Regions from separate parts of the Cronbergia sp. UHCC 0137 genome, predicted to be linked through region 2. Evidence: predicted binding sites of a transcription regulator. Region 2 holds the regulator's gene; each other region holds the start of a gene.
What was found. The regulator HrcA, encoded in region 2, represses chaperone genes, less so after heat shock. The targets are predictions, from matches to a motif close to TTAGCACTCNNGANTCNNGAGTGCTAA.

Region 1 (10,456 bases), on a different contig from region 2:
ACCATCTGGTAAATCATCTCGATTGACAGAAGTAATCACCACATGATTAAGTCGTAAGCGACGCACAGCTTCAGCCAGTCGTGTCGGTTCTGTAGGATCTAAAGGCTGAGGTTTTTTCTCAAAATCAATATCACAATAAGGACAAGCCCTAGTACAAGCCGGACCCATAATTAAAAACGTCGCAGTCCCGACACTGAAGCACTCACCAATATTGGGACAGGAGGCTTCCTCGCAAACCGTATTGAGGGCTAAATCCCGCAAAATTTCTTTAACGTTGCCAACCCGTTCCCATTGAGGCGCTTTTATCCGCAACCAGTCTGGTTTTACAGTCACAGTCTACTTTTACCACTCAAATTATATAAATTTAATATTAGCAAGCAAAGATGGATTTTGTAATTTAGTATTTTTTATGATATTCTAGTTATACATTGCCATTTTTAGGCCGGGATGTGGCGCAGCTTGGTAGCGCACTTCGTTCGGGACGAAGGGGCCGCTGGTTCGAATCCAGTCATCCCGATTTTGTTGTACTTTACATTTACCCATTGCCAATCACTGTAAGATGTTAAAGTGCTTTATATGAGGATATCTGCCTGACCAGAAGGCGTGCCATAAGCGATTACAGAGGTATATAGGGAATTTTTCAGAAAAATATTAGCCGCAATGGTTCTTTCTACAATAGAATGAAGTTAAGTCCCCGGAATCATATATTATATCAATGTAGATTTGGAGAAAATAGCTGTTTATTTCAGGACTTAGTTTAGACTAAATTGTGACTACAATAACTAACTGACTCATGATAACCAGTGAAGCTGTGACACAATTGACTCACTTAATTGCGGAAAAAAATTTCAGTATGAAACTTCCAGAATGCGAAAGAGTAATTTATGAGTACAACCCCTTAATAGAGGTTATTGCTCAACTTAAATTTCCAACTATTCTGAGAATTCCTAATCAAGAACCCGTGGATTTTCAGGACAATGTCAGGTTTGAATATCCTATTTTTGAAACTTCTCGAAACTTACAAATTCCCGCAGAAATATCAAATCTTTTAACTCAATTTAACTCTAATTTACCTAGTGATGTTACTTATTACTTCAAATCAGATGATTTAAAATGGCAGTTATCTTTCAATAAAGATTCCATAACATTTGCTACAACTCAATATGAAAGATATGAAAACTTTATAGAAAGATTTAAAAGTGTAGTAGAGGTTTTTGAGAGTATATACAATCCTTCTTTTTACTCACGAGTAGGATTGAGATATCGTGATTTAATCATCCGTTCAAAACTGAATATTACAGATAAAAAATGGCAGGAATTAATACCTGAGCATATTGCTTCAGAACTACATACTTTTGAAATAGCAGATTCAATTCAAAATTTTATAAAAAATTTGCAAATAAAGACTGAACTTGGCCAAGTCAATTTTAATCATGGTCTTGTTACAGTTAGAGACACAGAGCAAAGTATAGATGAAACCGCTTACTTATTAGATTCTGATTTTTTTACTGAAGATAAAATTCAAAGAGGTGATGATGTTTGGAAAATACTTAACAAATCAAACCGTACAGCAAGAAACCTCTTTCGCTGGAGTATTACTGAAGAGTTACACAGAGCAATGCAACCTAAATCTATATAATCGTATGCAAATAATAACCAGGGGAACTAATACCAAAAATATAATAGGGCAAAGGTATGAAGTCATATCTACTTCTAGCCAAACACCTTATGGAAAAACCTTAAAATACGGAAGTTCCTCTTTAGAAATTCAGGTTTCAATTACATCAACTCCAAATGCTGAATGGTCAGGTCACTTGAATCAGAATATAATTCCTCTTTTAAAGTGTTTAACACTATTAAATACATTTTTTTATAATTCTCCAGAGGCTTTGCAGGAAGCATCTGAAGCACTAGAAAAAGTTTCTGATTATTATCAGGACTATGTACCTGATATCAAACAAAGTACCTTGCCTCAAGCATTAAAAGTTATTCAAGGCAGGATATTATCTAGCAAGATTAGACCTCCCCTAGACATAGACTTAGATTAGTAATAGATATGACCGAAAAAAATATTTACAGAGGCTCTAATACAAAGGAGGCTCTTAGACAAGGAGAAATATTGACTGGTGTTATACAAATTAATCCTGTTCTAGATAAATCTTCTCTAAGTATTGAAGATACAGAATTTACAGTTATTCAACATCCATACGCAATTATTATTAGTCAAGATTGTGATTTAGATTGGGATTATAAAGCTAGGCAAAGTCATGATAAGCCGAATAAGCTTTTGAATTCTGTGCTTTTTTGTGAAATGTATAAAGCCGAAGAAATCCGTTATGACAAAATTAACCATCAAATGAACACAGATAAATGGAGTTTGGTTAAAACAAATTGTAATAAGCAATATCATTTTTTCGAAAAAATACTTAAAGAATGTGACTCCTTAGCAGAAGGATTACCAGAATTAATAGTAGACTTTAAGAAAATTTTTTCAATAGAAGCAGAATTTTTATACAATCAAATAAATATTGATAAAGTTCAACGACGTACTGTACTTGTTAGTCCATATTTGGAAGATGTAGCTCAACGGTATTATAGCTATCAAGGACGTGTAGCACTGCCAGCACCGCATGAAAGTGAAAAATCAATTTGAAATCACAAAAGTAAATATGAAATACTAGATAATCTTTTGCTGGTTTTGCATCTCTCCCAAACGGCATAAAACATCTACATCAAGTTTTGGAAAATATCTTTTTATCTAATTAGCACTTTATTTCAAGCTGTCACTCCGGTTTCTAACGGTGTTCCTTTAGTTCTTTTGTCAAAGTCTAAAATTTTATCCCTTTTAGCTTGTAGCTCAGAAATCACTTCTCCAATAGCCCCTATTTGTTGTATGACAAGTTGACCTTTGTTTTTGCCAGATGCTTCTAAAACTTTTAAGCCAAAATCTTCCCAATTTTCGATTAAGTACAATTGCTCACCTATAAATACTAGATTGCACTTAAATAGTGACGGTTCATAGCCTCGTTTATCGAGGAAATCAATTATTTTTCTGATTTCTTGCAAGGAAAGTTTTTCTCTGAGTCTTTCTATAATTTTGATTTGCAGTATTTGCGCCCAAGTATAAACAACTTGTGGCCTTTTGGGATTGCCAAATTTTTGTGGTACGACTATATCTGTTTGGTCAAGATAGCTTAATTTTCCTGACTTGACCTCGGTTATTCTCAGTACCTCCTGTCTTGTAAATCCGGTTACCATGACTTCCTTTTTGACTATTTGGTTAAGAAATTACTGTCTATATTCAATCAAGTTTATGATTTCCCTGAATTTTACAACAATTGTTTGAAAAAAAATCAAAATTTAGTGTTTTTTAGAACGAAGCCAGGTATAATAGAGGAGCATGGTGATGTTTTGCCGACTCTCTCATGCTCCAATTAACTCACAAGGAGTTTTATTATGGCTAAAACGAATGATGGAAAGAAAATAGTTCCCGTGAAACCTCATGTAAGAACTACTTCAGACGGTGAAACTATTCAGGTTCGCCGCCATCGCCGCTCTACACCTAACAAGTAGTTAGGTTTTGCCCTCTTTTTTAAGGGGGCTTTCGCTTATTGTACCCTATTCCGCCTTCACTTGATGTTTTCCTCAAATCGGCTTTTGATGTTCTACCATCTCCCCAAAAGACGTAAAACACCGATGACACCAACCATCAACGCCGGAACTTTAAACCTAGCCCCACAATTAGGACACTCAGACAACAAACTTAAACGAGGATGCTGACACCCCTGAGTTACCTTAAACTGCCACTCAATCTTGTGACAATGTGACTCCACATAACAAGCAGCACATAACCGAATCGGCTCAAGATTCATCCCTACCCCAGCAGGTGGTAACATCTGCTCTAACCTATCAGCATCAACCCCTACCACCTTAGCCACAGCCTCCAATTGTTGCCGAGAAGGAGGGGGATTAAAACGAAACTTTTCCCAACGGGCGATCGCACCCCCAACCCCAGCAGCCTTACCTAAACCAGTAATTGTTAAATCATTTGCCCGTCGAAACCGCCCCAAAAAATGACTCAGACTTTCTCCCGGATATGGTTCTATCTGAAACAACCAAGGATTAATTTCCCCAACTTCCATTACTTATACTCCGCCGTTACTTCCTTCAGAGTTTCCAAATCAATCTTTGATAATCCCTTCTTTAAAGCCCGAATAGCCGACTCCCTGAGAATCATATCTAGCAACCCAATATAACCCCCAGTAGCCTCACCCAAAGTCTTCAACATTGCCTTACTGGAAAGATTAGAAGCAACAGGCAGTTTTAAAACTTGTTTTTCCCAAATCTCCACAGTACGCTTAAAATCTTCCCCAGAAAACTTACCAAACCAATGACAGGCACGAAAACGGTTATAAACTTGCTTATCTCGCTTGATTACAGCGTCTAATTGGTCAGTACCCACCAAAATCACCGCAATTTCCAATTTATCAAAAATATCCCGCACCTCAGCAAAAGTCTTGGGCTTAAAACGATCAGCCTCATCAATAATCAGCATTTCCACCCCACAACCTTTGAGAACCCGCAGCATTCTATCTCTAATCTCTGCTACCGTTCCCTTGGTCATTTGATATTTCAAATGCTCAATAATTGCTGCAAATAACTCCTTAGCACTACATTCTTGAGGTATTTGGATATAAGCAACAGGCACAGTTGGCGGTTTTCCTGCTTCTTGTTTAGGTTTATGCCTGAGTCTGTAGGCATCACAACCCATTGTTTTACCCGTTCTTGACTCTCCAATCGCAACACCACGCTTTCCCCAGCGTAACCAGCCAGGTTTTCTCCCCGATATGTGAGATTTTCAAATTGCAGATATCCACCCCTGTAAATTGAGCGTCGAGTTTGCTTCATCAAACAACTACGCAAATCTTCTTCTGAGATTAAATTGGGGGCAACAATTAACCCTGCTTCCCACCTTTGATAACGGGTTTGATCTCCCAAACGAGCATCAATACTATAGCGTACTAGCAACCGTTCTAATTCTCGTAAAGTTAGACAGGCTTCTTTCTCCGCTTCCTCTGGACGTTCCTGCACATTTGAGCCTGTGTATCCTGGTAAAGCAGAAAATAAATCAGTATTTAAAGTACCAAAAGGACGCTCGACAATACCGCCTTCACTGAGGCGATCGCTTAAATGGCAAGCAAATCCCAATTGCACACCAATTTGCTGCAAATGGTTGGAACGAAAATCTTTACCCCCATCAGTATAACAATGTTCTGGTTTGCCGTAAGTTCCCCATTCTTCATAAAGCTCATATTCTTGTCCATATTGCTTTGGCAAGATTGCATGGCGCAAAGCTAAAGCCACTACCTGAGAACTTGGAGCATCGTCACCAAGATTAATACCTACAATGCAGCGAGAATAGCTAATAAATTGATAATTATCTGGTTTTTGACACTTATTTTGTTAAGTATAGATTCAGAGGATGCTCACAAATTAGATAAATAAAAACCTGCTCTAATCCTTACTGTAGAATGTTTTAAGATATTTTTGACAATATTTTGTTAAATTGTCAAATAATTAGTTAATGTACACTATCAGTTGAATTGAAACTCAATATTCTCTCCGCGCCTCTGCGCCTCTGCGTGCAAAAAAACAGCCACCTCCATAAAGGAAGCAGCCGTTTTCAAATTAGTGGATTATAGAGAATTAGTAGTCGTAATCTCCGCCACCCATACCAGCACCAGCAGCAGGAGCGCCATCTTTAGGTTCGGGCTTGTCAACTACGATACATTCGGTTGTCAACACCATTCCGGCGATAGAAGCCGCATTTTGCAGCGCGGAACGGGTTACTTTTGCAGGATCAACAATTCCAGCAGCCAACATATCAACAAATTCGTTGGTAGCAGCGTTGAAACCTACGTTAAATTCCTTCTCTTTCACACGTTCAGCAATGACAGCACCATTCTGACCGGCGTTTTCTGCAATTCTCTTTAGAGGTGCAGGTAAAGCGCGAGAGACAATCAACGCACCAGTCAACTCTTCATCTTTCAAGTTAGCCTTAGCCCACTCTTCCAATTGAGGAGCGAGGTGAGCTAGAGTTGTACCACCACCGGGAACGATACCTTCTTCTACAGCAGCTTTGGTAGCGTTGATAGCATCTTCCAAACGCAGTTTCTTGTCCTTCATTTCAGTTTCGGTAGCTGCACCAACTTTAACAACAGCTACACCACCGGACAATTTAGCCAAACGCTCTTGTAGTTTTTCTTTGTCGTAGGAAGATTCGGTTTCTTCCATTTGACGACGGATTTGTTCACAACGAGCCTTAACTGGAGCTTCGTTACCTTCAGCTACAATTGTGGTGCTATCTTTGGTGATGGTGATGCGACGAGCTTTACCCAGACTATCTAGCTTGGTGGTATCTAGCTTCAAACCAGCATCTTCGGTGATCAATTGACCACCAGTTAAGACGGCGATATCTTCTAGCATAGCCTTACGGCGATCGCCAAAACCAGGAGCCTTAACAGCCGCAACGTTGAGTACACCGCGTAAACGGTTAACTACCAAGGTAGCTAAAGCTTCTTTTTCGATATCTTCGGCGATAATCACCAAAGGACGACCAGAACGAGCTACTTGCTCAAGTACAGGTACTAAGTCTTGGACTAAAGCAATTTTCTTGTCTGTCAACAGGATGTAAGGCTCATCGAAAACTGTTTCCATCCGCTCTGCATCAGTAGCGAAGTAGGGAGAGATGTAGCCTTTATCAAAGCGCATCCCTTCGGTGATTTCGAGTTCGGTGGTCATAGATTTCCCTTCTTCTAGGGAAATTACGCCTTCTTTACCGACTTTATCCATAGCTTGAGCAATCATACTGCCGACTTCTTCGTCGTTACCAGCAGAGATTGCAGCTACTTGTGCGATCGCTTTAGAATCTTCTACAGGGCGAGCGTGTTCAGCAATTCTTTCGACTAAAAATGCAGATGCTTTGTCAATACCGCGCTTGAGCAAAATCGCATTAGCACCAGCCGCAACGTTCCGCAAGCCTTCTTTAACGATCGCATGAGCCAAAACGGTAGCGGTGGTTGTTCCGTCGCCGGCAGCATCGTTAGTCTTAGAAGCAGCTTGACGAATCAAAGCCACCCCAGTATTCTCAATATGATCTTCTAATTCGATTTCTTTAGCAATGGTAACACCATCATTAACGATTTGTGGTGCGCCAAATTTCTTTTCTAAAACTACGTTACGGCCTTTAGGACCAAGGGTAACAGCTACAGCCTCAGCCAAGATGTCAATACCACGCTCTAGAGCGCGACGGGCGTTTTCGTTGTAAATAATGCGCTTTGCCATAGTTTTCTAATTCCCAAAATTAAGTCAAATTTGTCTGGAATTGGTCATGGGTAATCGGGAAAATTTACTTTTAGTCCCCAATACCCCTCATCACCGATTTAGATTACGACTGCTAGAATATCTTTCTCAGAAAGCAGTACATATTCATCAGTTCCTAGCTTGATGTCAGTGCCGGCGTACTTGGAGTACAACACCTTTTCACCGACCTTGATGTCCAACTCTTGACGAGTACCGTCTTCGTTCCGCTTACCAGGTCCAAGGGCGACAACTTCACCTACTTGGGGTTTTTCTTGGGCATTGTCGGGTAAATACAAACCACCTGCGGTCTTTTCTTCAGGGGCGCTGACTTTAACGAAAACGCGATCGCCCAAGGGTTTAACTGTAGAAACGCTTAAAGATATTGCTGCCATAATTATTTTTCTCGCTTGGTTAGCACTCTCGACTCCTGAGTGCTAATCTACCGAAAAACAGCATCTAATGGCAACAAGTCCTGGTGTACGGGTTTCCGAACTGAGTGGACGCATCCACTTACGAGTACAAATACCTAATTGTTGTAATTGTCGGGTTCTGTTCCGTAAGTAATGAATATTTTTATATGGACAACTTTAATTTGCAAAGTGGGGAAATTGTTATAGAACTGTAATCAGGAAGCCGCTCAATGAGTAACAACACAGTGATTCTCCAACAACCATCCCATCCAGACAACTCCTAAATTTCCGGCCAGCCAAATTTTCAGTCATACTGTGGAAACTCTAGGACTGGCAACCATTCAACGACACATTTTCATTAGTTCTGAACAAACAGTTGCTCATTACTGCTCAAAATAAGCTAGTCTGGAGTTCTGGGAATACTTGACAAAGCGACTGAGAAGGTTTAACTTCCACCAGTCATCAGGCAGTAATCTCAATTGCATCCTCAGAATTTAGGCCAAGTGCTTGCGTGTTTGTTGTTCTGGTCTGATAATAGTAGTCTACCCAGATGGTGTTTGGTATCGCCTAACAAACCCGGAAGTCATTGAGCGGATCATCTAAGAACACTTAATTAATCGGCAATAAGGTGGTAAAAGCATAAGCCTTTTAACCCTCCTTCCCTTGCCAACAACTTCCCCGGTTGATTGTAAGTGAACCTCTAATGGAGGGATAACATCTGAAGGATATGATATGGCAGCAGTAAGTGAATGAAAGCGCGGGTTAATTTTGAGCTAGGGTGATCGGTCGACAATACGGAAATTGTCAACTAAAAAGATTATGATATGATCAGAGCTTTTTAACCCGTGCTATTCAAATCAACCTATAATAGCGGATTATAATACTACTGCTCTGCGTATCCTTACTAGACTTTTGCCATCGAGCTACTAGTCTCTTGAAAGTGTTATTCACTTTTTAGACCGCAAGGCAGCAAAGGCAAGTTAAGTGGGAAAAAGACAACATCTCAATCATCCACCAAAAGGGATAACCAATCAAGACCTTGATGGATTGGAGCGCAACAAGTGCCACTGCTATGAAAGATTCCAGCATGAAAGATCACAAACGACTTCTATTAATTGATGATGACCCTAACCTCATTTTGTTGGTGAAGGATTACTTGGAATTCCGGGGTTATGAAGTCATCACTGCCGAAAATGGACGAGAAGCTCTGGAGATTTTAGAACATGATGTTCCAGACATGATCATCTGTGACGTAATGATGCCAGAAATGGACGGATATACGTTTGTAGAACAAGTCCGGCAAAGTGAACGCACTAGCTGGATTCCTGTTCTCTTCCTCTCAGCCAAGGGACAAAGTGCAGACCGAGTTAAAGGTCTCAACAAAGGTGCTGACGTGTATATGGTCAAACCCTTTGAACCAGAAGAACTCGTAGCCCAAGTCGAATCCTCACTCAAACAAACCGTCCGTTGGAAGGAACACCAAACCAAGGGAGGGGAAAATGGTTCTCGGATTCAAGTTCCTTTTGATGTTCAGTTAACCCCAACGGAACTAAAGGTAGTTCAGTTTGTCGCTAGGGGTTTAGCTAACCGGGAAATCGCTGAAGAATTAAATGTTAGTCAGCGTACAGTTGAAAGCCATGTGTCCAATATGTTGGGCAAAACCAATCTCCATAACCGTACCGAACTAGCACGGTGGGCGATTGAAAATCAAATGGCTTAGATTCTCAGGTCAGGCGATAGGCAGCTTTTTTGTCATGGCGATCGCTACTGATGTATAACTTTTTTGTGGGGATTACTTTGTTTATCCTTTTCTTACAAAAAAACTGCGTCAATAGATAAAATCCTGATGACAGCTTGAAAAAAGTTCCATAAAAGCTGGAGGATAATATTCTATATATCTTATCCTTCAGCTTCTCTTCTAACCTCAGAAAGACTACGCGAATAACTTTGGTTCTTCTAAATACTACCTATCTTCTTAATAGTTGGGTTGATAATAAATTACTATTTAGGGTTTGATGAAAAGGTCTTTTCCTTAGAGTCAGGAGTCAGGAGTCAGGAGTCAGGAGTCAGCACTTCGGCTTACTATAGCTAACGCCACGCTTCGCGGTAAGCGTCAGCTATGCCGTTAGGCTTTATGACTTCGCTCAGTGACCAGAAGAAGAATTAGAAGAAGAGAAGAACAATGTTAAATCTGGTCAAGTGATAGGTAAATGAAATTGAGTATATTAGGAGGCAAGATGCCTGCACTACAAGAAATTTTGGGATATTTTTTTATTTGGAAGTCTCTTAACGAATTTTTATTGCTGTACCTGTTGCGGTAATTAGTAATAAAACTCCAGATTGATCAACGTTGATTGTACCTGTGTCAATTTCAATTCCAATCACAGCATCCGCGCCTAAAACTCGCGCTCTTTTTTCTAGTTCTTCTAAGGCTTTTTGTTGTCCTTGCTCAAATAGACGCTCGTAGCTACCTGTTCTTCCGCCGACAATATCTCGAATACCTGCTAAAAAATCTCGTAGGAAGTTACTACCATAGACGACTTCAGCGGTTACTATACCTAAGTATGATTGAATTACTGCACCCTGAATTACATCAGTTGTTGTTAAAAGCATATAAGTAATTAAAAAGTTAAAGTTATATCAGTGAACAGTTAGGTTAAAAAGTTATTGGCTTTCTGGGGGGA
Region 2 (10,456 bases):
TCAAAGATTACTAAGGAGCGAAATCATGAAAGAATCAGTCATTTATCAAGAAATCCTCCTAGAAGGTAAAGCTGAAGGCATAGCTGAAGGCATAGCCAAAGGTAAAGCCGAAGGTAAAGCCGAAGGCATAGCCAAAGGTAAAGCTGAGGAAAAAACTCTAATAGCCTTAAATATGCTCCGTTCTGGTCTTTCCATAGATTTAATCGCCCAAATTACAGGATTATCCCTAGAACAAATTCAGAAATTGCAACTCAAATAACCTTAAATATGCTCCGTTCTGGTCTTTCCATAGATTTAATCGCCCAAATTACAGGATTATCCCTAGAACAAATTCAGGAATTTCAATAGGTTTGTAGTATTTAGGACTTACGCACTAAAATCATGTCATTATGTCTAGTACAGTACGGCGTAAATAAATCAACCATTTTAAATTGCTAAAAAGTCTATACTGCCTTCCTTTTGACTTTTGACTTCCGCCAAGCTGTACTAGACTATTGAGAATATTGAGGGAAGAGGAAAAACCATTTTATGTTTCCTGTTCCTTTTTTGATAAATTGTATCTTAAAACACTGCTTATTAAAGGATAATGTAAGATGATCATAGCTAGAATAGGTTAGGCAGAAATAAATACACGGTTTCAATAGATACAACAATAGATAATTATCTGCCTAAGCACTATAATAGAAATATATAATCTGGTATTGTTAAATTAATTAATAATTAATGTTTTTGTGGTGACAGCCATAGTTTTTTAAACCTTGATTAAGATTTGCCTTTTGTAAAATACCGCCATGCAAGTTAAGCTGACTAATCGACAACAGCATATACTTTGGGCAACTGTACGCCACTACATTGCTACGGCCGAACCAGTTGGTTCTAAAGCCTTAATTGAGGAATTTGATCTTGGTGTCAGTTCTGCTACCATTCGCAATGTCATGGGCGTTTTAGAAAAATCTGGCTTACTGTATCAACCACACACTTCCGCTGGGAGGATACCTTCTGATTCTGGTTATCGCATTTATGTTGACCAACTGATTACACCTTTTTTAGCAGATGCTACTCGGACGGAAGCCTTAGCCAAAGAAGTGGAAACAACATTACAACAGCGCCTACATTGGGAAGATTGGAGTTTAGAAGCCCTATTACAAGGTGCAGCCCAAATTTTGGCAACTTTGAGTGGCTGTATTACCTTGATTACTATGCCACAAACAACTACAGCCCATTTACGACATTTGCAACTTGTGCAAATCGAAGTGGGTAAAATCATGTTGATTGTGGTGACAGACAGTTATGAAACCCACTCTAAGGTAATGGATTTATTCACAGCGTCATCAGGAAGTATACCAGATCCAGAGGTAATTGATCACGAATTACAGATTGTATCTAATTTTTTAAATAGCCACTTACGGGGACGCAGTTTGTTGGAATTAGCCAAACTTGATTGGGGGGAATTAGATCAAAAGTTCCAACATTATGGGGAATTTTTGAAAAATTCAGTGGCTGAATTGACTCGTCGGGCTGTTTCACCAACTACGACACAAATTATGGTGCGGGGTGTGGGTGAGGTTTTGCGTCAGCCAGAATTTTCTCAGTTACAGCAGGTGCAAACGATTATGCACTTATTGGAAGAGGAGCAAGACCAATTATGGCGGTTAATTTGTGAAGAACCAGAAATTGAGGAAAGGGGTAAGCGGAGGGTTACAGTTCGCATTGGCACAGAAAACACTTTAGAACCAATTCGCACCTGTACTTTGATTTCTTCTACCTATTGTCGTGGTTCTGTTCCGGTGGGGAGTGTGGGAGTTTTGGGTCCAACGCGGTTAGACTATGAAAGTGCGATCGCTGTTGTGGCCGCAGCAGCAGATTATCTCTCCCAGGCTTTTAGTTAAGTTTTATTAAGTTATGTCCAGAAAAATTACTTTTGGTGTACTATGGCTAGGATTTATTTCCTATGCCTTTTTATTTGCTCCTCCCGACCAACCTGATACCTTCGATTTGATTAAAAACCTTTCGACGGGGAACTGGGAAAATATCAATCCCTTAGTGATAGCCCTATTTAATCTCATGGGTATCTGGCCTTTAATCTACGCATCTTTATTATTTAGTGATGGTAGAGGGCAAAAAATCCGGGCTTGGCCGTTTGCGATCGCTGCTTTTGCCGTTGGTGCATTTGCCATTATACCATATTTAGCGTTAAGAAAACCAAATCCCACCTTTATAGGTGAAAAAAATCCATTTATTAAACTCCTAGATTCCCGCTTTACTGGCTCTGTGCTGATCATCGGGGCGGCAATTTTGGTATTTTATGGGTTAAATAATGGAAATTGGGGAGATTTTGTGCAACAATGGCAAACAAGCCGTTTTATCCATGTGATGAGCTTAGATTTCTGTATGCTCAGTTTATTATTTCCGGTATTGTTAGGAGATGATTTACAGCGACGGGGGTGGAAAGAGGAAAAGTTATTTTGGGTATTTTCCCTAATTCCTCTTTTTGGTGCTTTGCTGTATTTGTGTGTGCGTCCATCTGACCAAAAAATGGTAGAAATTAACTAACCGCAGAGGCGCAGAGAACGCAGAGGAATGAGGGATTGTTAACGCATGGTGACAAATTCTTCAGCCGAACTGGGATGGATTCCGACGGTGGCATCAAAGTTGGCTTTAGTTGCACCCATTTTTATAGCGATCGCTATACCTTGAATAATCTCCGCCGCATTTGTTCCCACCATGTGCGCCCCCAAGACTCTATCAGTATTTTGATCCACCACCAATTTCATCATCGTTTTTTCGTCTTTCCCTGCTAAGGTATAATACATGGGACGGAAACGAGTCCGATAAACTTTCACCGCATCACCGTATTCTTCCCTGGCTTCGGCTTCGGTTAAACCCACTGTTGCTGCTTCTGGTGTGGTAAATATAGCTGTGGGGATATTTTCGTAACTCATGGTACGGGGTTTACCGCCAAATAGGGTATCAGCCAAGGCTCGACCTTCATTAATTGCTACCGGAGTTAGGTTAATTTTATTCGTACAATCCCCGACAGCGTAGATATTTTCTTCTTCTGTGCGACTGTATTTATCTACGCAAATCGCCCCGTCATGGCGTTTGACTTTGGTATTTTCTAAACCCAGGTTTTGGGTGTTCGGTTTACGACCAACTGCGGCTAAACTCACAGCATCAGCCACCACTGTTTCTTCGGAATTTTTATCTCCTTGGACTGTGACCTTTACCCCGTCTGCGTCTTTTTCAATGGCTATGAGTTCGATTTTGTTGAGAATGCGAATCCCGTGATTACCCATTGCTTGCTGAATTTCTGTCCGCAAATCGTCATCGAAACCACGTAAAATTATATCACCCCGAATTACTTGAGTGACTTTTGTTCCCAATCCATTGAGAATACAAGCAAATTCTGTACCGATGTAACCTCCTCCCAAAACTACCATATCTTTGGGCTGTTTTGGCAGATTAAAAATCTCATCAGAGGTAATGGCGTGTTCAATTCCTAAAATATTTGGTCTAATGGGATGACCACCCACAGCAATTAATATCTTATCGGCGGTTACTTTTTTATCCCCTATTTCAATTGTATGGGCATCAATAAATTTACCGTGTCCCTGAAAAATTTCTACTTTGGACTTATCTAGCATTGTTTGATAAATGCCATTCAGCCGGGTCACTTCATTGTTAACGACTGACACCATCTTTTCCCAATCCAAGGTACTCTGAACAGCACTCCAGCCGTATCCCTGGGCATCTTCAAACAGGGATGGGAAATGGGATGCGTAAACCATCAGTTTTTTAGGCACACAGCCACGGTTTACGCAAGTTCCACCCAACCGGTCAAATTCGGCAATTCCTACCTTTGCACCATATTCTGCTGCACGTCTAGCAGTAGCAATCCCCCCAGAACCGGCACCAATCACAAATAAGTCAAAATCGTAGTTCATTAGTTATGTCCTTTAAATTTTAAATAGGTAGGAATTACGCACAAGTCGCTGGAAAACAAACCACAGAGGCACAGAGTTCACAGAGAAATGAGGTTTTGAGAGATATTTTCGTAAGTTCTAATGGAGTGAAAATTAAATATGCGTTATATGGAGACGTTCCAGGGAACGTTTCTACATTATAATAAACATCTCCAGAAATTAAATATGCGTTTTCTACAACCCTTGTAGAGACGTTCCATGGAACGTCTCTACAATCTTTACCGGAGATGTCTAATGTCTAATTAAGCAGCAGCACCTTTGAGGTAAGTCAACATGGTATCTGCATCAGAAACTTCAAAGGGGTCTGTGGGGCAGTTGTCTTCGTAACCAGGTTCAACGAATAACTTTTCGATTACGCTATCATTAACTACCATAGAATAACGCCAAGAGCGCATTCCAAAGCCCAAATTAGATTTGTCTACCAACATTCCCATTTTGCGGGTAAATTCACCATTACCATCGGGTAACAAAAATACCTTTTCAGCACCTTGTTGTTTGCCCCATTGGTACATGACAAAGGCATCATTTACAGATACACAAATGACTGCATCAATTCCTAGCCCTTTAAATTGATCATAAAGTTCTTCGTAGCGGGGCAGGTGGGAGGTGGAACAGGTTGGGGTAAAAGCGCCTGGTAGGGAGAAAACTACAACACGCTTGCCACTGAAAAGACTGGCGGTAGTACGGTCTTCCCAGCGAAAGGGGTTAGCGCCACCAATTGATTCGTCACGGACACGGGTTTTAAATACAACGTTGGGTACTTTTTCAAGAACAGCCATGTTTACCTCTATTTTAGTTGATTTATGTAGCTATGTGATCACTTTTTGCTGATATATCTCAGAATAATTCTGATTTGCGAAAAGTTCAATAGTTATAAATACTTAAAAAGTATAACACAAAAAACTTATGATTAATTCCTAAAAATTGGGGACTATAATATAAACAATACCTTGTCCATTTTTTGTAGGTTGAGTTAAGCGACAGCGCAACCCGACGCATTTGTTGGGTTTCCTTACGTCAACCCAACCTACAAATCAACGCTTTTTTCGATTTGGACAAAGTATTGATAAATAAAGTAAATTAGCAAAATATAGCCACAAGTATGCAGTTACAAGCAAACGCGATTGTCCAAACCTTGAAATCCAAGGGTTTGAGGGTGACACCTCAGCGATTTGCGGTCTATGCGAATTTGTTATCACGCACTGATCACCCAACGGTGGAACAAATACTCACGGATTTGAATAAAGATTTTCCTGTTTCATCCCAAGCGACGATCTATAGTTCTGTGCAAGCGTTGAGGGAGGTGGGTTTGGTGCGGGAGGTGTTGTTAGAAGAGGGGGTTTCTCGCTATGATGCCAATGTTGAACCCCACCATCATTTTTGCTGTCACCAATGCGGTGCGATTGAAGATATAGCTTGGAATGCCTTTCAGTGTATAGATTTTAAGGGTCTGCGTCCGGGTCTGCGGGGTGAGAGTTATGAGGTGACGGTACAGGGGTTGTGCGATCGCTGTTGTGAGTAAGTTTAGGTTTTAGATTGAAGTTTTGCAAGTGTATGGGAATTTAATTGTAAAGATGATTTGATTTTTCATGCTGTGGACGCAAATTGATCCGTTTAAGCGGTTGATCATGGTTTTAACTAATGCTAGTTCTAATCCGGTTTCGCTAGATTTCCAGGAATCATGTTTGGCTAGACGATAAAATGGTTGAAAAATCAGTGATGGTTGATTTACGGGAACTTCCACACCGGAATGAGTGATTTTTAATTCTACTGTATCTATATTCAAGTTGGCAGAAACGGTAATTAATTCACTTGGGGGAGTGCATTTACAGGCATGATTGAGTAATTCGGTGATAATTCGCTCAAAATCGGTGATGTCTGTTTCTAAGGGCGGTAAATTTTCGTGAATATTTAAATTTAACTGTTGTTTCTGACAATCGGTGACATCTCGAAAAGATTCAACTATGGGGGTAAGCCAGGTTTTTAAGTCAATGGCGATCAATGTGGGGGGTTCGGGTTCAATTTTTAGGTATGCTAGGGTTAGTAAATCGTTAATTAATTTGCTCTCGCGTCCACATTCTTGGTGTAGTATTTGTAGGAGTTGGGGTACTAATTCTATATCTAATATACCATTTGGGGTGAGAAGACTTTCTAGGGTTTGGCCGGCTAGACTAATGCTGGTGATGGGTGTGCGTAGTTGTTGGGCCAGGGTTTTGAGAAATTCATTTTTGTAGCGTTCTTGGTTTTTTAGTTCTTGAAGTTGTATTTGATTGGTGAGGGATAATTGAGATTGACGAATAGCGATCGCGCATTGATTTGCTACTTCCTGTATTAATGATATTTCTAATTCGGTAAATGGTTGATCTGTGCTTCTAATTAACCAAATATTTCCTAAAACCCCTTGACTATGGAAAATTGGACAAGCAAGTTGATTAACTAGCTGTAATTGTGGATTCCATCCAGAAAGAATTTCTACTGATGCTAAGGGCTGTTTTTGTAAAAGTGGCTGATAAATTTCGGGAAAGTCGGCTAAATGTCTGGTTAATCCTTGGCAATGGGGAGGATGGTTGGTATACTCGCAAGTAACAACGGCTGTAATTTGCAGTTGATCATACAGTTCGATTTGGCAACGTTCAAGTGTTAGTAGTTGGACTAATTCTTTAACTGTATTTTGTAAAATTTTTTCAGCATCTAGGTGATCACGAATTTGTTCTGTGATCTGTTTGATGAAGGCTAGAAATTTCGGGAGTTGCTGTTGTTGTAGTTGCAGATTTTTTATTTGTTGATGTAATTCTTGTTGTTGTATGGCAATACTTAATTGGCTGGCTATTTGTTGAAGTAAATTAATTTCTATTTGTTGCCATTGTCGCGTTTCTCGGCAATGTTGGACAATTAGTAAGCCCCATAAATCTTGTTGTAATAAGATCGGTAAAACTAAGTTGGCTTTTACTTGAATGGAAGCTAGAAAATCTCGTTGACAAGGATGTAAACCTGCGGTATGAATATCTTCAATAATTTGAATACAACCACGTTTGTAGCGTTCTAGATGTTGAACGTGAAAGCAAGGATCATTAATTTTTTGTCCTAGTAAAGAATTACCAACCATGATAGTTGATTCAGCGATAATTTCTCCAATTTGATGAATATTAAAATGATAAATCAATACGCGATCGCAATCTAATAATTGGCGAATTTCTTTAACTGTCTGCTGAAAAATGGTTTCTAAGGGTTGAAATTGACGTATTTTTTGGCCAATTGATTCTAAAATACGTTCCCGTTCAGCTTGCATTCTCCCCGTTTGTTTGGACTGAGTAATATTACTGCTAGTGCCAATTAGTCGATAAATTTTAGCCTTAGCATCCCGTAATGGAGTTAAAGTTGTACTCCACCATGTACTAATGCCTTGAAATTGCAAACATTGTTCGTAGGAAATTGTTTTACCAAAGCGTACACAATCAACATAATGCTGACGAACTCTAGCAGCGTCTACAGGGGAGAGAATGTCTTCTGGTTTTTTACCCCGCACTTCTTCAGAACGGATACCTATCCACCTTTCATGGGTGGGATTTAGCCCTAAATAGCGAAAATCACCGTCTTCGAGAACATCGACTATAAATATTGATGTCTGCACAGAATCGTACATACTGAGTAGAAATTGCTCACTACTATTTTTTTTATCTACGTCTGTACCTAAGAACATCTGAGGAGTTGATAGTTTGCTTAACTTGGAAATGGATTTAACTGGATTTCTATTCATTAGTTTATTTATTTTATATGGCTGAGGTTTTAGAGGATGTTTTAAAAGTATCGTTATTTAACATTATTACGAAAGGAGACTAAACCCCTTTTTTTGCTAATGGTGATAATTCTTCATATAACTCAAAGAAATTTCACTGATGGTAACGACTACTCCCTTCCTCGCGTCCTTTGCGTCTATCCCTACGGGACGCTACGCGAATACGGTTCATTTAATCCATATTCTTTGAGTGAGAAGGGAGTATATTAAATTTACTTTAATAATTTTTCGGCACAGATACCTGTGAAAATCGCCACTAGCAGCCAGGTAATAGCTAAACCGACAACTTCCCCCAAAAATAACTGCGAGAGACGACGTAGGTAGATTCCGGTGACAGAACCGACGGGTACAGCTATTGCCCAGGTAAGAGAATTAAAGAGAATCCAATGCCAAGCTGAAGGTAATGATTTGGGGATTGCTATCCACCATTGTGTCAGTCCAATGAGGAAACCTCCAATACCTCCAGAAATAGTCCCGGAGATGATTCTGTAGTGGAAAAATTCGTTACTGGGGACACTCCAACCTAAAGCACCTGTATGTAGGGCTGCAATGACTACCCAACCGACAACGGTAGCTAAAATCCATTGTAAAGAGAAGGTGGTGGGTTTAAGTGTTATACTTTGGGGTAGGGCGATCGCTATTCCGCCAATAGCTGCCGTTAACACGTTCATATCAGGCTTTTCACCGATTTCAATCCAGATTAAACTGCCTAAAAAGCCGCTAAATGTTCCTAGAATCCACAATAATGTCCAATTATTAATTTTAATTTTCATTGTTGTTATTGCGGAAATTAATTAATTTTAGGCGCGAACATCTGAGTAAAAGCCCTTCTTCGACGTTGAGGTGCATCTGGGGAGATGTAACCCCACAAACTTTCCCAATAAAAGAATGATACACCTGAAAAATTGCGATCGCGCACTATTTGCACCTGTTCTCTAATTTGATTAATATCAACAGGATGAGTTAGAGTTCCAGTTAAAATGCCAACTCCCACAGGAATTTTACTACGCGCAAATTTTAACTCTGGTTTATCTAATTCCCCAATAAAAGACTTTCTATCATCTCGATATACCTGTAAAATCAAACCATCAACTAAACCTTTCTTTACCCAATTAGCCCAATCTTGCAAATAATATTTATAGGAAAACTCCTGGGAATTGGGAGATAGAGATATTGTGGCATTAGGTTTAACTTTTTTGACAGCTTGATAGATTTGAGCCATAAAATTGGTAATTTTATCTGCTCGCCAACGCATCCATTCTACATCAAAAGCGTCAATAGGTGGATTTTTACCCTGATGTTCTTTTTGGTAAAGCTGTAGCGTAAAAGGATCATAACCAAATTGTACAGGCATCCCAAAATGATCATCAAGCTGAATCCCATTTACATCATAATTAATGACAACTTCAACAATTAACCCTTTGATAAATTTTTGCACTTCTGGATGTAAAGGATTCAGCCAAACGATGCGATTTGATACACCATTATTAATTTCTTCGTGGGGTATGCCTCCTTCACCAACATCAGAATTTATTCCTCCTCTTGCAGTTGTCAACCAGTCTGGATGTAAATATGCTAATGCAGAATTACGAGGTGTCATTAACCCATATTCAAACCAGGGAATTACATTCAAACCCTTAGCTTGAGAAAGCTTCACTAATTTAACTAAAAAATCCATTTTCCCGTGGATTAACCTTAGCAAAGGCAAAGTTGCTGAACCTGTCACCTTTTTAGCTAAAGCACTGTTATAAAAAGTGTATCCTCTGTTCCAGACTACTGGATAAATTGTATTAAAATTGAGAGTTGCTAATTGGTTTAAAGCCCGTTCAACTCCCCAAGGTACAAAAAATAAACCACTAGCTACATTAGTAAGCCAAACGCCGCGAATTTCTGTAATCACCGGACGATTATTTTGAGAATAACCCGAATTGGACGGAATTGAAGAGACTGCTAAACTGACTACAAAAGCTAAAGATAGTAGAGATAAGAAACAACGGTGAGCCACCCTATTCATCTGTAAAATTAGACTTGCTTTTACAATTATACATACAATTACAAAACCAAGTAACTAACATCAGGAATTTATATAGATATGACTACATTTAATCAGAATCTTTCTATGTCTTTAAACTGCTGAAATGAAGCATTTGCAGCTTCTCCACAGGTGCGTGGCGTGGGAAAAATCTTCCCTGGATTTGCTAACCCTTGAGGATTAAAAACTTGTTTTACCCATTGCATAGTCTCTAAATCTGTTTCACTAAACATATCTGGCATATAGCATTTTTTGTCTGCACCAATACCATGTTCACCAGAAATACTTCCGCCAACTCTGACACAAAGTTTTAAAATTTCTCCTCCAACTTCTTCTACCTTTTCTAAAGCACCAGCCACTGAATTATCAAACAAGATTAATGGGTGAAGATTACCATCACCAGCATGAAAGACATTAGCGATTGGATAACCAAATTTTTGACTTAATGCTTCAATTTCTCGTAACACATAGGGTAATTGAGTCCGGGGAATCACCCCATCTTGAACATAATAATCTGGGCTTAAATGTCCAGCAGCAGCAAAAGCGGCCTTGCGTCCTTTCCATAACTTTAATCTAGTTTCTAAATCACTGGCACTAGTAATATTACGCGCTCCATTTTTCTGACAAATTTCTGCAATTCGTTGT
Region 3 (10,456 bases), on a different contig from region 2:
ATGGATACCCACATTTGTTTGAAAAGATTCCAACACCTGAATAAACTTTTCATCCCCAATGGCAATCCCAATTCTTTCTCCTGGTAATCCAGCCTTAGATAAACTGGTACAATGGAGGATATTTTCCCCAAATATCAGCGACATTTCTGTAAAATTCAAGGCTGGGAAAGGGGGAGCATAGGCTGAATCTACCAACACAGGTACATCATAAGGTGCAGCTAAAGCGGCAATTTTCCTCACTTCTTCATCACTTAATACATTCCCTGTGGGGTTGCAAGGACGGGAAAAAATCACGCAACCTGTATTTTCTGTAATTGAAAGTTGACTAAAATCAGGACGATATTTGAATCTGTGGGCTGGTGCATCTATATCCAAAGAAGGTTTGTAAGCAACTAAAGCCTCTGGAACTAAGCTGACACCACCGTAACCAGTATAATCGGGACTCAACGGCAGAACTATCTGCTTTAAATCACCGTTGCTGGTGTAACCACCGAAAGCATTAGCAGCGTAAAAGTACAGCGTTTGACTCCCTGGGGTGATTAAAATATTGCGATCGCTCAAATTTAATCCGTAGCGGTGATTAAAATCCTTGACAACCGCCTCAATTAATGGTGCATAACCTTGACTAGAACCATAACGACAAACCACCTCACCATACTCAGAACTGGCGAGTAAATCGGCTGTGCAATCCCGCCATAATTGTTCTACCTCTGGTAAAATCAACGGATTGCCGGCACTTAAATTATTTAATTCCTGCCCTGCACTGGCTTTGAGAGTTTCATTAATATCCTTCATAATCGCTCTCACGCCAGTTAAGTTGGACATTTGAGCGCCAATTTTAGTAAGGGCAGGTTTCATAGCTTGTTGACAAAATAGATAAGTTCTTTAACCAGTTATGTTAAACCAGAAAAGGCGATTTTAACAAAAACTGGCAAGTTGGGGAAAATAGCTTTGATTATTTGGGGATTTATAGCAGGAGTCAGGAGTAAAATCCTGTTGTCAAAGGAGTTTCATGAATGGTTTACGCTAACCTGCGCTAACAATTGATGTCCTAACCACCTTGACGGTTGTTATATAGTTCCAAATCTAGCTAATGTGAACTACTATACCATAATTTCCACAATAAAGCCCCCACTTGTGAGGCGGGGGGGTTTCTCTTGTGATAGTACAAATATACTATATAGAGGAAGATTTTAACAAGCGATCGCTCGAAAACTTCTTGCAAAAGTCGTGATTTTCAAATTTTTCTTTGCGCCTCTGCGCCTCTGCGTGAGCTTTTCAAGAATATTTTGGCGACACCAAAGTATTTATGCAAGAAGTCTATAAAAAAACACAAAAAATATTAATTCCTGTAATTACTTACTGATATACACTCATAATCAGTGAACTTACAGGAGAAGCTTGATTTTGGAAGTTAAAGCAGCAGTAGCTTACAGTGCTGGTAAGCCATTAGTAATTGAAACCGTACAACTGGAAGGTCCACAACCAGGGGAAGTATTAGTTGAAATTAAAGCCAGTGGAGTTTGTCATACCGACGCTTATACCCTTTCTGGTGTTGATCCTGAAGGGTTGTTTCCAGTGATTTTAGGACATGAAGGTGCTGGTGTGGTGGTGGAAGTGGGGGCTGGTGTTAAAAGCGTCAAACCAGGAGATCACGTAATTCCTTTATACACCCCCGAATGTCGGCAATGTGAATATTGTTTAAGCTTTAAAACTAACCTTTGTCAAGCAATTCGTGTCACCCAAGGACGGGGTATAATGCCCAATGGAACAAGTCGTTTCAGTATTGGTGGAGAAACAATTCATCACTACATGGGGACATCGACATTTGCTAATTATACGGTATTACCAGAAATCTCTGTTGCCAAAATTCGGGAAGATGCGCCTTTTGATAAAGTTTGTTATATCGGTTGTGGTGTAACAACTGGTATTGGTGCAGTCGTCTATACCGCAAAAGTAGAACCAGGAGCGAATATTGTAGTTTTTGGTTTGGGTGGGATTGGGTTAAATGTGATCCAAGGGGCGCGGATGGTGGGAGCGAATATGATTATTGGTGTAGATATTAATCCCCAAAAACGCGCCTTAGCAGAAAAATTTGGCATGACGCATTTTGTTAATCCCCAAGAGATTGAAGGTGATTTAGTTCCGTATTTAGTAGATTTAACTAAAGGTGGTGCTGATTATAGTTTTGAATGTATTGGCAATGTCAAAGTTATGCGTCAAGCCTTAGAATGTTGTCATAAAGGTTGGGGTGTAAGTGTAATTATTGGTGTTGCGGCTGCGGGACAAGAAATAAGTACCCGTCCTTTTCAATTAGTCACTGGAAGAGTGTGGAAAGGTTCAGCTTTTGGTGGTGCGAGGGGAAGGACAGATGTACCAAAAATTGTGGATTGGTATATGGATGGAAAAATTAATATTGATGATTTAATTACTCATACTATGCCGATAGAAAAGATTAATGATGCCTTCGATTTAATGCACCGAGGGGAGTCTATTCGCAGTGTGGTGACGTTTTAGGAGGCAGGGGGCAGGGGGCAGGAGGCAGGGGGCAGAAATTATTATTCATCTCCATAGGAAAATCGTTCATCTCCACAGGGAAATCGTTCAGTTCCCAATCCCCAATCCCCTAGTTATTCACGCCATAAAGCGATACCACCCAATAAACCAGTAATATTGGGGATGAGTTTGACATTTAGGGGGAGATTGAGATTTACCCGTACAGCTTCACCACCACCAATGTAAAGCCAATCGTAATTAAATAATCGTTGCAAAGTAGCGATCGCTCTTTCTAAACGTCGATTCCAGCGTTTTTCGCCGATTTTTTCCAAAGTTTCACGACATAACTGTTCTTCGTAGCTTTCCCCTTTGCGAAACTGATGGTGTCCCATTTCCATATTTGGCACTAATTTACCATCCGTAAACAAAGCCGAACCAAAACCAGTTCCCAAGGTAATCACCAATTCTACACCTTGACCAGATATTGCACCTAATCCTTGCATATCCGCATCATTAATTACCCGCACAGGTTTTTTTAACTGACCAGAAAGGGCTGTTGCTAAATCAAACCCAATCCAATTAGAATCAAGGTTGGCGGCAGTTTCAGTCACTCCACAGCGCACCACACCAGGAAAACCTACTGACACCCGATCAAATTGTCCTTGGGTGGCTGCTAATATGGTAATGGCATTAATCACTACTTCCGGGATGGCAGGTTGGGGAGTCTCTAACCGCACCCGTTCTGTTAAAGGTTTTCCTGTGACATCCAAAACTATAGCCTTAACACCGCTACCACCAATATCCACCGATAGAGTACGAATTGATCCATTATCTTCTACCATTGGGGTTTTTCCCTTTTTGCTGCTTCTTTTGATATTATTAGCCGCTAAATTACAGTTAATACCAGATTTTTCGAGAGTCTTCACAACTTGATCAATCCATCCCACCAGACTCATCTAAATTTGCTACTGTAAGAATATTGCCACAGCATATTTAAAATATATATCCCAGAAAAAATCATGACGGCCTTTGATCCTAAAAGCCTTCGTTCTTATAGCCAAGAAGATGTGCAGCAAATTCTTCAATTAGCGATCGCACGTCAAGCAGACAATACCGACAAGGAATTTTCCTATCAGGAGATATTGGAAATTGCAGCAGAGTTAAAAATATCACCAGAATCGTTAAAAGTAGCAGAAAGTGACTGGATATCCAAACAAAGTGAAGCACAGCAACGCCTAGCTTTCAACCTTTATCGTCAAGGAAAATTTAAAAAACGTCTCGGTAATTATGCAATTATCAATACTTTTTTCATCCTGGCCGATTTGATTGGTGGTGGTGGAATTTCTTGGGCATTGTATATTTTACTATTTAGTGGTTTAGCCATTGGTTTAGATATTTGGAATACCTTACAAATTAAGGGTGAAGAATACGAAATCGCCTTTCAAAAATGGAATCGTAAACATCAAATCAAACAAACCATTAACACAGTTTTAAATAAATGGTTTAAAGGTTTGCAGCTTTAATTTAGGAATTACGCAAAAAACCTCTCAAACTCTTATTTCTCTGTGTCCTCTGCGTCCTCTGCGGTTAGATATTCCATGACTCGTACACAAGCCCTATAATTGATACTCTACACCCAATTTAAACGAATTAACGATCTGCTCAAATAACACAATGATTCTTAGCCAATCTCAACCATATCTAACACCAGAAGCATATTTAGAGTCAGAAAAAACCAGCCAAATTAAACATGAATATATTCAAGGACAAATTTATGCAATGGCTGGTGCGAGTGATGCCCATGTCACAATTACGGCTAACTTAGTTGCCATATTAAGGAATCATATCCGGGGATCTGGATGTCGTCTTTATGTCGCCGATATGAAAGCGAGAATTGAATCTTTGAATATCTATTATTATCCTGATTTAATGGTGACTTGTGATCCTAGAGATGCAAATTTTGATTATTTTAAACGTTATCCCTGTTTAATTATTGAAGTGCTTTCACCTTCTACAGAAGCAATAGACAGAGGTGATAAATTTAGTGATTATCAAGAATTAGAAAGTTTACAAGAATACGTTTTAGTTAGTCAAACCCGTCAGCGTGTAGATTGTTTTCGACGCAATGATCAAGCAAGATGGGAACTTTATAGCTATCGGGGTAATCAAGATTTACAATTAAGCAGTATTAATTTTTCTTGCACCTTGGCTGATGTTTATGAAGATGTTTCTTTTTCAATCAATGAAGTACAAGTAAAATGATTAAAACATCTTAGTCATTGCGACACAAAAGACTTCTTGCAAAAGTCGTGATTTTCAAATTTTTCTCTGCGCCTCTGCGCCTCTGCGTGAGCTTTTCAAGAATATTCTTGGCTACACCAAAGTATTTATGCAAGATGTCCCCTGATTCCTGCTATAAACAGAAGTATCTACCACCCATCCATAACCCATGAGTTACTACATTGCTCCCAGCTTTCTCGACAAACTTGCAGTACATATCACCAAAAACTTTTTAAACATTCCCGGTATTCGAGTTCCCCTAATTTTAGGTATTCATGGACGCAAAGGAGAAGGGAAAACTTTTCAGTGTGAATTAGTCTTCGAGAAAATGGGAATTGAAGTAACTTTAATTTCCGGTGGAGAATTAGAAAGTCCAGACGCAGGAGATCCAGCGCGGTTAATCCGTCTGCGTTATCGGGAAACAGCAGAATTAATCAAAGTCCGTGGCAAAATGTGCGTCTTAATGATTAATGATTTAGATGCAGGTGCGGGACGTTTTGACGAAGGTACTCAATATACCGTAAATACCCAGTTGGTAAACGCCACACTGATGAACATAGCCGACAATCCCACCGATGTACAGTTACCAGGGAGTTATGATTCCAACCCAATTTGTCGTGTACCGATAATTGTTACAGGTAATGATTTTTCCACCTTGTACGCACCATTGATTCGAGATGGAAGGATGGATAAATTTTATTGGCAACCCAACCGTGATGATAAAGTGGGGATTGTGGGGGGAATTTTTGAACCAGATGGACTTTCACCAAGGGAAATAGAAGAGTTAGTTGATACATTTATCAACCAATCCATTGACTTTTTTAGTGCATTGCGATCGCGCATTTACGACGAACAAATCCGCGAATTTGTCCATCAAATTGGATTTGAAAAGATTTCCCAACGGGTAGTAAACAGTTTAGAAGGTTCACCAGTCTTTAAAAAACCAAATTTTAGCCTATCCCATTTAATCGAAGCTGGTAAATTGATGGTAGGTGAACAAAAACGAGTAGAAACATCCCAATTAGTTGATGAATACAATCGACTAAATCGCGGGAGGAATTACCAACCCGTAGCACAAGAACAACAAATATCAGTTACTCAAACCCCAACTAATAAACAAGTACAACCTAATACCCATCTAACCCTAGAAACCCAAGAACAAATCCGACAAATTCTATCTCAAGGCTACACAATCGGGATAGAACACGTTGATGAACGTCGCTTCCGTACAGGTTCTTGGCAAAGCTGCATAAACACCCACATAGATGCTCATTCTGACGCTATATCAACAATGGAATCTTGTTTAGCAGAATATAGTGGTGAATACGTGCGTTTAGTAGGGATTGATCCCAAAGCCAAACGTCGAGTCATAGAAACAATAATTCAGCGTCCCAATAATAAAATGAATTGACAGAATCTATTACAGCAGTTTTCCATTAAACCCACCACAAAAATAATCTGTAATTTATCCTTCATCCGCGTTAATTTGCGTTAATCTGTGTTTAATTCCTTGTAGGGTGCGTCAGACCCGATAATTTAGTACACAACAGATTTTCTCTATCTGACGCACCGGACTAATATATGATTCCAAAAGCTTGAAACTAGGCAATTTATTCAAATACAAACACGAACTTAGGCACGTTGATAAATTCTTTGCCAGATTGTAAAACCTAAAAGCAAAACAATACTGGTAGCGGATACTATTATCACTTCCCAAGTCATACCTTGTATTTTCATTGCCAACAAATTACAAACCAAAGTAATCGACCACAAAGTAAAAGCCGCGTGACGCTGAGAAAGACCCCAAGCCAACAAGCGATGGTGTAGATGGTCTTTACCAGGGGTACTCAGAGGGTTTTTTCCAGCCATGAGTCGGCGCACAAATACTTGAGTAGTATCTAAAACAGGCAACAGTAAAAACAAAACCACAGGAACAAGTCCATAAATTGTATTTTCTTGGAGTTTACCTAAAATACTGGTAGCTGCTAAAACATAACCAAAAAAGTATGCCCCAGCATCGCCCATAATAATACGTGAAGGATGGAAATTGTGGCGTAAAAAGCCCAGTGCTGAACCACCTAAAGCTGCTAAAACCAACGTTGCTGCGGCTCTATGGTCAAATTGGGCAGAAACCCCCAACAAACTCATCGCCGTAATAAAGCTGATTCCTCCCGCCAAACCATCCATACCATCCATCAAATTGATAGCATTAGTAATACCTACTACCCACAGCACAGTTAACGCTATTGATAGTAGTGAGTCAATGGGCGTACCAAAGATCACTTGAATACTAATACCATTAGCAACCAGCAACAAAGCTGTAATAATTTGCGTCCATAAACGGACAGAAGGCGGTAAACTAAATTGATCATCAATAAAGCCGACTAAGACTAAGATCGAACCTCCTAATAAAATTGTCAACACTTGAGCCAAGACGCTTTGGATTTCGATAGGTCTAAGCAGGGTAGCTAATACTAAAGCCGCAATTACGCCGGCGTAGATAGCTAAACCACCAGCATTGGGTAGAGGTTCTCGGTTAAGTCGCCTAGCATTTGGTTGATCTGCCCAACCAACCCGTAAAGCAAATTTGCGTAAAGTTGGCATTAAACGCCAAGTTACAGAGCAAGCTAAAAGAAAAGTGAAAACTACAGCTAACCAGCCGGTGCCGCTAGGGTCAGCAATACCCAGGGATTTAAGGGAGTTTTCTAGATTCATCTCCCACTTCCACCATTACTGCCAGGATTGAAAATAAGCATCAAATGTATATTAATCAATTTTTTTGATTTTGATTAAGATTTTCGATAGATTGGGTACTTAGCACTCTGGACTTGAGAGTGCTAAATTGTGTAAAGGAAGCGTTAGAGAAATAAAACATGACAAAAATTATTGCATTTGACGAGGAATCTCGGCGGGCTTTAGAGAGAGGGATTAACACCCTGGCCGATGCGGTGAAAATCACCTTGGGGCCAAAAGGTCGTAATGTCCTGTTAGAGAAAAAATTTGGTATGCCCCAAATTGTCAACGATGGTATCACTGTTGCCAAGGAAATTGAATTAGAAGATCCCCTAGAAAATACTGGGGCTAGATTAATTCAAGAGGTGGCATCCAAAACTAAAGATGTCGCTGGAGATGGAACCACGACTGCCACAGTTTTAGCACAAGCTTTAATTAAAGAAGGATTAAAAAATGTCGCTGCTGGCACAAATCCTATTGCTTTGAAGCGGGGCATTGATAAAACTGTTGAGGCGTTAGTGGCGGAGATTGCTAAAATTGCTAAACCAGTAGAGGGTAGTGCAATTTCCCAAGTAGCTACTGTTTCCGCTGGGAATGACGAAGAAGTTGGTAAAATGATTGCTGAAGCAATGGCAAAAGTTACCAAAGATGGGGTAATCACCGTTGAAGAATCTAAATCTCTGACCACTGAATTGGAAGTGGTAGAAGGGATGCAGGTTGATCGGGGTTATATTTCTCCCTACTTCATCACCAACAACGATCGCATGACGGTGGAATTTGAAAACGCCCGGATTCTCGTCACCGATAAAAAAATCAGTTCCATTCAGGATTTAGTGCCTATTTTGGAAAAAGTTGCCCGTTCAGGTCAAGCTTTGCTGATAATTGCCGAAGATGTAGAAGGTGATGCCCTAGCAACTTTAGTAGTTAACAAAGCCCGTGGTGTGCTAAATGTTGCCGCTATCAAAGCCCCTGGATTTGGCGATCGCCGCAAAGCTTTACTAGAAGATATTGCCATTATCACTGATGGGCAATTAATTTCTGAAGAACTCGGACTCAGTTTAGATACTGCCACTTTGGAAATGTTGGGAACAGCCCAAAAAATTAACATTGACAAAGAAAACACAACTATTGTTGCCGGTAGTACAACCAAGCCAGAAGTACAAATACGGATTGCCCAAATTCGCAAGCAGTTAGAAGCAACTGATTCTGAATACGATCAGGAAAAACTGCAAGAACGGATTGCTAAATTAGCTGGTGGTGTGGCAGTAATTAAAGTTGGTGCAGCCACAGAAACCGAACTCAAAGACCGTAAACTGCGGATTGAAGACGCACTTAACGCGACTAAAGCGGCTGTTGACGAAGGTATCGTTCCTGGTGGTGGTACAGTCCTGATCCATCTATCTTCTCAAATAGACGCATTTAAAAAGAATCTTGACCCAGAAGAACAAATTGGGGCTGATATCCTGCAAAGAGCCTTAGAAGCACCTTTACGGCAAATCGCAGACAACGCTGGTGTTGAAGGTTCTGTTGTGGTTGCCAGAGTCAAGGAAACTGATTTAAATATCGGCTATAACGCTGCCACTGACGTATTTGAAGACCTAATTGCCGCAGGTATTATCGATCCTGCCAAAGTTGTGCGTTCAGCTTTACAAAACGCCGCTTCTATTGCGGGGATGGTTTTGACCACTGAAGCCATTATCGCTGAGAAGCCTGAGAAAGCTGTTCCTATGCCTCCTGATGGTGGTATGGGCGGCATGGGCGGTATGGGTGGTATGGGCGGCATGGGTGGCATGGGCGGCATGGGCGGTATGGGCGGCATGGGTATGTTCTAATTTCCCCTACCCCATGAATCACTTTTAAACCGATGTAGAGACGTTCCATGGAACGTCTCTACATTATTGATTTTCCTATTCTCTATTTCTACCGGGAAGGGGTTTGTTGAATTAATTTATCCAACTCTTGCTGCATCTGGCTCTTAACTAATTCATAACATTGGTTCACATAAGCGCGATCGCTGGCTGCTTCTTTTCCATAACGGTCAAACACAATCGGGGGACAAACTCTTGTGTAGATTGGCACTGGCAAGGGTATATTAGGCAGGGGTCCAATGGCTAAACCCCAAGGTAGTCCCAGATAAACGGGAAAAACTAGGGGATCAACCCCAAACAGCCAAGGCATCCCCCATTTATGGAGTTGTTGGGCAATTTTGTATAAATCAGCTAGGACAATTAAAGTATCATGAGATCCCCAGGAAATGGCCGGAACTATTGGCACATTTGCCCGTAATGCCAGTTTAATAAACCCCCGGCGTTCAGCAAAGTATATTTGGTTACGCATGGCATGGGGTCGAAACACATCTTCAGCGCCACCGGGATAAACTAAAACACTAGCACCAGATTGAAAAGCTGCGTAAGCCATTTTAGGATGAGCCATCACAGCCCCAGCTTTCATCGCCATTTCCGCTATTGGGGGGAAAATTTCCCAAACTTTGGGGTGCATTAAACCATAAATTGGTCTTTCTGCACCAAAGCGACGCACCCAGTCGTACACCATCATTGATGTATCGGGAGAAGCGAGTCCCCCATTATGAGAACCGACACAGAGAATTTTACCATCAGGGATATTTTCCCAGCCGCTAGTTTGGACTCGAAAATAGTATTGGTATAAAAAGCCCAATACAGGCATTAGAGATTCGAGGAACTTGGGATCTCGCTCTGCCAAAGACCACCCTGGTTTTGTGTTTTGGAGATGTTGGATTTTTAACATCGAGGCATTCTATCAGGATTGACAAGGATGAAACAATCCGTTTTTGTGCGGTTTGAAAACATACCTATTATAATTTTGCAATCTTTTTGTCTAATAAGTAGTCGGACAAAATTAAATTATTTAATCAGGGAGTAGATTCAGATATTATTTCTGATAACAATATGGTTACACTAGGCAAGCG

Region 1: a site for HrcA is predicted at 7,774-7,800, ahead of groES (co-chaperone GroES). Genes of this name have one in related genera too.
Region 3: a site for HrcA is predicted at 7,591-7,617, ahead of groL (chaperonin GroEL). Genes of this name have one in related genera too.

The regions. Positions count from the first base shown of each region.
Region 1 is NZ_JAYGHC010000018.1:100,372-110,827, reverse strand. It holds gene lipA (lipoyl synthase) at 1-333, opposite strand, end outside; tRNA gene VB711_RS11440 (tRNA-Pro) at 444-517, shown strand; gene VB711_RS11435 (TIGR04255 family protein) at 794-1,639, shown strand; gene VB711_RS11430 (hypothetical protein) at 1,644-2,048, shown strand; gene VB711_RS11425 (hypothetical protein) at 2,057-2,653, shown strand; gene VB711_RS11420 (MerR family transcriptional regulator) at 2,776-3,258, opposite strand; gene VB711_RS11415 (TniQ family protein) at 3,666-4,142, opposite strand; gene VB711_RS11410 (TniB family NTP-binding protein) at 4,142-4,771, opposite strand; partial or broken gene VB711_RS11405 (Mu transposase C-terminal domain-containing protein) at 4,783-5,424, opposite strand; gene groL (chaperonin GroEL) at 5,707-7,344, opposite strand; gene groES (co-chaperone GroES) at 7,443-7,754, opposite strand; gene VB711_RS11390 (response regulator transcription factor) at 8,815-9,492, shown strand; gene VB711_RS11385 (YbjQ family protein) at 10,059-10,385, opposite strand.
Region 2 is NZ_JAYGHC010000049.1:53-10,508, forward strand. It holds partial or broken gene VB711_RS20435 (flagellar assembly protein H) at 1-259, shown strand, start outside; gene hrcA (heat-inducible transcriptional repressor HrcA) at 792-1,889, shown strand; gene VB711_RS20445 (DUF2834 domain-containing protein) at 1,903-2,553, shown strand; gene gor (glutathione-disulfide reductase) at 2,592-3,944, opposite strand; gene VB711_RS20455 (peroxiredoxin) at 4,226-4,762, opposite strand; gene VB711_RS20460 (Fur family transcriptional regulator) at 5,086-5,505, shown strand; gene VB711_RS20465 (GAF domain-containing protein) at 5,515-7,740, opposite strand; gene VB711_RS20470 (hypothetical protein) at 7,992-8,552, opposite strand; gene VB711_RS20475 (glycoside hydrolase family 10 protein) at 8,570-9,793, opposite strand; gene glcD (glycolate oxidase subunit GlcD) at 9,886-10,456, opposite strand, start outside.
Region 3 is NZ_JAYGHC010000051.1:14,841-25,296, reverse strand. It holds gene VB711_RS20890 (valine--pyruvate transaminase) at 1-858, opposite strand, end outside; gene VB711_RS20885 (S-(hydroxymethyl)glutathione dehydrogenase/class III alcohol dehydrogenase) at 1,408-2,517, shown strand; gene VB711_RS20880 (ROK family protein) at 2,631-3,338, opposite strand; gene VB711_RS20875 (2TM domain-containing protein) at 3,516-4,019, shown strand; gene VB711_RS20870 (Uma2 family endonuclease) at 4,171-4,758, shown strand; gene VB711_RS20865 (ribulose bisphosphate carboxylase small subunit) at 4,946-6,187, shown strand; gene VB711_RS20860 (MraY family glycosyltransferase) at 6,409-7,491, opposite strand; gene groL (chaperonin GroEL) at 7,650-9,341, shown strand; gene VB711_RS20850 (lysophospholipid acyltransferase family protein) at 9,430-10,275, opposite strand.